2 regions of the Stenotrophomonas sp. SBJS02 genome follow, and region 1 is predicted to be linked to the other one. Evidence: predicted binding sites of a transcription regulator. Region 1 holds the regulator's gene; the other holds the start of a gene.
The links. The regulator HrcA, encoded in region 1, represses chaperone genes, less so after heat shock. The targets are predictions, from matches to a motif close to TTNGCACTCNNNNNNNNNGAGTGCNAA.

Region 1 (3,411 bases):
GGTGGTGGCCGACAGTTCGGCCGCAGCGCTGCGACGGCTGGCGGTCAGCACGTCGGCCTGTGCGCGCCAGGCGGCGGCGGCCTTGTCGATCTCGCCGGCCAGGCGCTGCAGGCGTTCGTCGGCGCCGCGCAGCTGCTCCACTTCGGCGTGCATGCGCTCGCGCTGCGCGCCCAGTTCGTCCATCGGCACGCGGTGCTTGCGGGCCAGGTCGTGCAGGCGGCCCAGGCGGCGCTCGTTCTCCTCGAACTGTTCCGGGTCGGCGTCGAGGTCGTCATGCACCCGGTCCAGCAGCGACAGGGCTTCGTGAAGCTGGATCGAGGCGTTCTCGATCAGGCCGTCCACCTCGCCCAGGCGCGGGTCGTGCTCGATCAGGCGCGACAGCTCGTGGCGCACCTGCTGCAGCAGGTCCAGCGCAGAGCTGCCGTCGTCGCCGTTGAGCTGGTTGCTGGCGGCCTGGCAGGCGCTCAGCAGGGCGCTGGCATGGGCCTGGCGACGGTGGCTGGCGCCGAGTGCGGCAATCGATTCGGGTTCCAGGTCCTCGCGGTCCAGCTCGCGCAGCTGGTGCTCCAGGAAGCCGATCCGGTCACTGACGTCGCCCTGTTGCGACAGGGCCAGCGATTCATCGACCAGCGCCTGCCATGCGCCAGCGGCGCGGCGGACCTGGCGGCGCTCGTTCTCGTTGCCGGCATAGGCATCCAGCAGGGCCAGCTGCGACGGGCGCGTCAGCAGGGCCTGCTGTTCGTGCTGGCCATGGATCTCCACCAGCAGCGAGGCCAGGTCGCCCAGCTGCGCCAGGGTCACCGGTCGGCCATTGATCCAGGCCCGCGAACCGCCATCGGCGCGGATCACCCGGCGCAGCTGGCACTGCTCCTCATCGTCCAGCTCGTTGTCGGCCAGCCACTGGCGTGCGGCCTGCAGCTGGTCCAGCGCGAACTCGGCCGAAAGCTCGGCGCGGGCGGCGCCGTGGCGGACCACGCCGCTGTCGGCGCGCAGGCCGGACAGGAAGCCCAGCGCGTCGACCATCAGCGACTTGCCGGCGCCGGTCTCGCCTGAAACCACGGTCATGCCTGGCCCGAACTCCAGTTCGGTGGCGCGGACGACGGCGAAATCCTTGATCGAAAGATGTCTGAGCATGGGTAAGGGGGTATCAGCAGCCGCGCAACGCTAGCACGCGCGCGAGGGAGGTCCAATGACTTGCCAAGGTGATGCGTCGCCATTATCTAGTGTCCGTGTCTCACAGGTTGATTCCATGCACGGTTCTCCCGACCAGCTTGCCCCACGTGCGCGCCATCTGCTGCGCACGCTGATCGCGCGGTACATCCAGGACGGCGAGCCGGTCGGCTCGCAGACACTGGCGCGCGTGGCCGGCCTGGAGGTCAGCCCGGCCACCATCCGCAACATCCTCGGCGACCTGGAGGACCTGGGGCTGCTGGCGTCGCCGCACACCTCGGCCGGCCGCATCCCGACCGCGCACGGTTACCGGGTGTTCGTCGACAGCCTGCTGCAGATGCAGCCGCCGGGCGAGGGCGAACTGGCCCGGCTGCGCCAGGAACTGGCCGGCGGTGGCAGCACCCAGGCCCTGCTTGGCAGCGCCTCGGAGCTGCTGTCGGCGATGAGCCACTTCGTCGGCGTGGTCAGCGCGCCGCGGCGCGAGCAGTTCGCCTTCCGCCAGATCGATTTCGTGGCGCTGGACGGGCGCCGGGTGCTGGCGATCCTGGTGTTTGCCGACAACGAGGTGCAGAACCGGGTCATCGAGACCCGCCAGGAGTTCGCGCCGGGCCAGCTGGAGCAGGTGGCCAACTACCTCAATGCCCATTTCGCTGGCCTGCCGATGGCCGAGATCCGCACCCGCCTGCTGCTGGAGCTGCGCGACGCCCGTTCCGAGCTGGAGCAGCTGCTGGCGCACAGCATCGAGCTGGCCGAGCAGGCCCTGCAGCCGGCTGCCGACGACATGCTGGTGGCCGGCCAGACCCGTCTGATGGGGGTGCAGGACCTGTCCGACCTGGAGCGCCTGCGCGAGCTGTTCGAGCTGTTCTCCAGCAAGCGCGAGATCCTGCAGCTGCTGGAGCGGACCATCCAGGCGCCGGGCGTGCGCATCTTCATCGGCGAGGAGACCGGGATGATGCCGCTGCAGGGCGTCTCGCTGGTCACCGCCCCGTACACCGCCAATGGCCAGGTGCTGGGCGTGCTGGGCGTGATCGGCCCCAAGCGGATGGCCTACGACCGCATGATCCCGCTGGTCCAGGCCACCGCCGATGTACTCGGCGCAGCCTTTTCACCGGCCGGGCGCACTCCCGGAACATCCGACGCTTGAAACGCAGCATCCCGCCCACACTAGGGTGGGTGGAGGCGGAGATTGACCGCCAGGGACCCAGACATGAACCACGAACATCCAGATATCGAATCCCAGCAGAGTGCCGCCGATGCGGCCGCCACCGCCGGCGTCAACGACGAAGTTGAGCGCCTGCGCGCCGAAGTTGAGCAGGTCAGGGCCGATGCGCTGCGTGAGCGCGCCGACCTGGAGAACCAGCGCAAGCGCGTTGCCCGTGACATCGATCAGGCCCGCAAGTTCGCCAACGAGAAGCTGCTGGGCGAGCTGCTGCCGGTATTCGACAGCCTGGATGCAGGCCTGAAGGCGGCTGGCGACGACCCGCATCCGCTGCGCGAAGGCCTGGAGCTGACCTACAAGCAGCTGCTGAAGGTCGCCGCCGACAACGGTCTGGTCCTGCTGGATCCGACCGGCCAGCCGTTCAATCCGGAACACCACCAGGCCATCAGCCAGGTGCCGGCGCCGGGCGCCGCCCCGGGCAGCGTGGTGACCGTGTTCCAGAAGGGCTACCTGCTCAACGGGCGCCTGCTGCGGCCGGCGCTGGTGGTGGTGGCCGCCGACTGATCGGCCGTGCCGGGTGATGCCCGGCCGCGGTCGCGCCAGGCAACGCCTGGCAAGCTTTTCCAGGCGCTGAACACAGCGTTCGGGAGGTGGCTTGAATGTTCCACGAGCCTCCCCCACATCGTATTCATCCACCGGCCGAACGGCCGGACTGACACCAACAAGCATCCTCAGGAGTCTCCCCCATGGGCAAGATCATTGGTATCGACCTCGGCACCACCAACTCGTGCGTGGCGATCATGGACGGCGGCAAGGCCCGCGTCATCGAGAATTCGGAAGGCGATCGCACCACCCCGTCGATCGTCGCCTACACCAAGGACGGCGAAGTCCTGGTCGGCGCCTCGGCCAAGCGCCAGGCCGTCACCAACCCGAAGAACACCTTCTACGCGGTGAAGCGCCTGATCGGCCGCAAGTTCACCGACGCCGAAGTGCAGAAGGACATCGCCCACGTCCCGTACGGCATCCTGGCCCATGACAACGGCGATGCCTGGGTGTCGACCAGCGATGGCAAGAAGATGGCC
Region 2 (3,411 bases), 2.4 Mb from region 1:
CCAGCTTGGCCACGCGTTCCTGCAGCTTCTCGCGATCGTAGTCCGAGGAGGTGTCCTGGATCTGGGTCTTGATCTGGCCGACGCGTGCGTCGACGGCAGCCTTGTCACCCACGCCATCAATGATGGTGGTGTTTTCCTTGGAGACCTGCACCTTCTTGGCGCGGCCCAGGTCCTTGATGGTGGCCTTTTCCAGCGACAGACCCACTTCTTCGGAGATCACGGTGCCGCCGGTCAGCACGGCCATGTCTTCCAGCATCGCCTTGCGACGGTCGCCGAAGCCCGGAGCCTTGACGGCCACGACCTTGACGATGCCACGGATGGTGTTGACCACCAGGGTGGCCAGCGCTTCGCCTTCGACTTCTTCGGCAACGATCAGCAGCGGCTTGCCGGCCTTGGCGACGCCTTCCAGCACCGGCAGCAGGTCACGGACGTTGGAGATCTTCTTGTCGTGCAGCAGGATGTACGGGTCATCCAGGTCAGCGGTCTGCGACTGCTGGTTGTTGATGAAGTACGGGGACAGGTAGCCGCGGTCGAACTGCATGCCCTTGACCACGTCCAGCTCGTTGTCCAGGCCCGAGCCTTCTTCAACGGTGATGACGCCTTCCTTGCCGACTTCCTTCATCGCGTCAGCGATGATCTGGCCGATCGACTCGTCCGAGTTGGCCGAGATGGTACCGACCTGGGCAATCGCCTTGTCGTCGGCGGTCGGCTTGGAGATGTTCTTCAGCTCGGAGACGGCGGCCACGACGGCCTTGTCGATACCGCGCTTCAGGTCCATCGGGTTCATGCCGGCGGCAACGGCCTTGGCGCCTTCGCGGATCAGGGCCTGGGCCAGCACGGTGGCGGTGGTGGTGCCGTCGCCGGCGTCGTCGTTGGTGCGCGAAGCAACTTCCTTCACCATCTGCGCGCCCATGTTCTCGAACTTGTCAGCCAGTTCGATTTCCTTGGCGACGGACACGCCGTCCTTGGTGATGGTCGGCGCGCCGAAGCTCTTTTCCAGAACGACGTTGCGGCCCTTCGGGCCCAGGGTGGCCTTGACGGCATTGGCGAGAACGTTGACGCCGCGCACCATGCGCGAACGGGCGTCTTCACCGAAACGAATATCCTTGGCAGCCATTGCGATTACCTCGATGTTTGCACCGGGCCGGGCCCGGCGACGAAAGGGGATGTCTTACAGAAAAACAGGTCGCGCCGAGGCTCAGCCGATGACGGCGAGCACGTCGTCTTCGCGCAGGACCTTGTACTCGACGCCTTCGCTCTTGTACGAGCTGCCGGCGTACTGGCCGTAGATGACCTTGTCGCCGACCTTCAGCGACGGAGCGCGCACGCTGCCGTTGTCCAGCGGCTTGCCCGGGCCGACGGCCACGACTTCACCCTTGGTGGACTTTTCCTTGGCCGAATCCGGAATGACGATGCCACCGGCGGAGATTTCGTCGGCTTCGATCGGCTTGACCACAACGCGGTCGTGCAGCGGCTTGATGCTCATGAGAGACCTCTTAAGTTATTGATTGGTCTAAAAAAGTCCGGCGATGTTAGCAGTCGTACCAGGCGAGTGCCAGCAACGCGCGTGAAAAAGCCCGACAAGTCGGGAGCACGACAGAGATGGAGACCTCCACAGGCCTTTCAAGGGCTGATCCCGAAATTTTTCTCGGGACCGGGAAACCTGCCTCCCTGCGTGGACGCCTGTATAGGGATGCAGTGCGGCAAGCCAAGGGGGCATGGGGTGCTATTTAGTGATAGATGTCCCACTGTCAGATATCTGACGTTCATTTACGACAAAGTGTCACTGGATCGGCCTTAGGCTCGGCCGCGCATTCCCAATCACAAGGAGTAGTCGATGCGATTGCTGTCCCCGCTTGCCGCCGCCTGCCTGCTGGCGCTGGCCGCCGCGCCGGCCCAGGCCGAGGTCTTCATCAACGAACTGCATTACGACGACAGCACCGCCGCCGGTGACGTCGGCGAAGCCATCGAAGTGGTCGCTACCGCGGGCGAGGACCTGTCCGGCTACCGCCTCTACCTCTACAACGGCAGCAATCCTTCGGCGGCCACGGTCTACGCCAACAACCCGGTCCCGGCCGGCACCGCCGCTGGCTGCGGCAGCGCCAGCATCGCCGTGGTCAACTACCCGACCAACGGCCTCCAGAACGGCCCGAACGACGGCATCGCCCTGGTCGATGCCAGCGGCAAGGTGGTCCAGTTCCTCAGCTACGAGGGCGCCATCACTGCCTCCGGTGGCCCTGCCGCCGGCATGACCAGCCAGAACATTCCGGTGGCCGAGACCAACAGCACGGCGCCGGGCACCTCGCTGCAGCTGACCGGCAACGGCAGCCAGTACGCCCACTTCACCTGGGCCGAATCGGCCAAGCAGACGTTTGGCAGCTGCAACAACGGCCAGACCTTCAGCGGTGGCGGTACCCCTGGTCCGAACACGCCGCCGTCGGTCTCCACCACCACCCCGGCACAGGGCAGCAGCACCTTCCCGGCCGCCGCCGACCTGGAAGTGGTGTTCAGCGAGACGGTGAACCTGGCCAGCGGCGCCTTCGCGCTGAGCTGCGGCACTTCCGGCAGCGTGCCACTGACCTACCCGGCCAGCGGCCGCAATGTGAAGCTGTCCACCAACACCGCGCTGGTGGCCGGTGAAGCCTGCCGCTTCGACATCCGCGCCGCGCGCATCACCGACCTGCAGGGCGCACACCCGGCTGCCGACAGCCGCATCGCCTTCACCGTGGCAACCACCGGCGGCAATCCGGACCCGGGCAACCCCGGCGTGCCGGCCGGTTACTACTCCAGGGTCAACACCAGCAGCCCCAGCCAGCTGCGCTGCTCGCTGCACGCCACCATCAAGGGCCACACCGCCTACCCGTACAGCGGCTCGGGCACCAGTACGTGGACCATCCTGGAAATCGCCGACGAGGATCCGAACAACAGCGGCAGGATCCTGGATGCGTACCGCAACCGCAGCTACGCCAAGGTGACCGACCGCGCCGGCAGCGGCAGTGGCCTGAAGTACAACCGCGAGCACACCTGGCCGAACTCGCTGGGCTTTGCCAGCACCACCGGTGACAAGGGCCTGCCTTACGCACCGTATACCGACACCCACATGCTGTACCTGACCGACGCGCAGTGGAACGCCGACCGTGGCAACAAGCCGTTCGGCAAGTGCGACGCCAACTGCGGCGAGCGCGCCACCGAGGCCAACAACGGCCAGGGCGGCGGCAGCGGCGGTTACCCGGGCAACTCCAACTGGGTGCGCACGCCGGACGGCAACACCGGCACCTTCGAGGTGTGGGGCAAGCGCAAGGGCGACATGGCGCGTGCGGTGATGTACATGGCGATCCGCTACGAGGGCGGCAAGGATGCGGCCACCGGCCAGTCCGAGCCGGACCTGGAGCTGACCGACGATCGCAGCAG

Region 2: a site for HrcA is predicted at 1,533-1,559, ahead of FQS62_RS19870 (co-chaperone GroES). Genes of this name have one in related genera too.

Annotation. Positions count from the first base shown of each region.
Region 1 covers NZ_CP109812.1:1,894,808-1,898,218, forward strand. Annotated here, with positions in the region: gene recN (DNA repair protein RecN) at 1-1,134, opposite strand, end outside; gene hrcA (heat-inducible transcriptional repressor HrcA) at 1,250-2,314, shown strand; gene grpE (nucleotide exchange factor GrpE) at 2,378-2,893, shown strand; gene dnaK (molecular chaperone DnaK) at 3,076-3,411, shown strand, end outside.
Region 2 covers NZ_CP109812.1:4,302,669-4,306,079, forward strand. Annotated here, with positions in the region: gene groL (chaperonin GroEL) at 1-1,117, opposite strand, end outside; gene FQS62_RS19870 (co-chaperone GroES) at 1,199-1,486, opposite strand; gene FQS62_RS19875 (endonuclease) at 1,838-3,411, shown strand, end outside.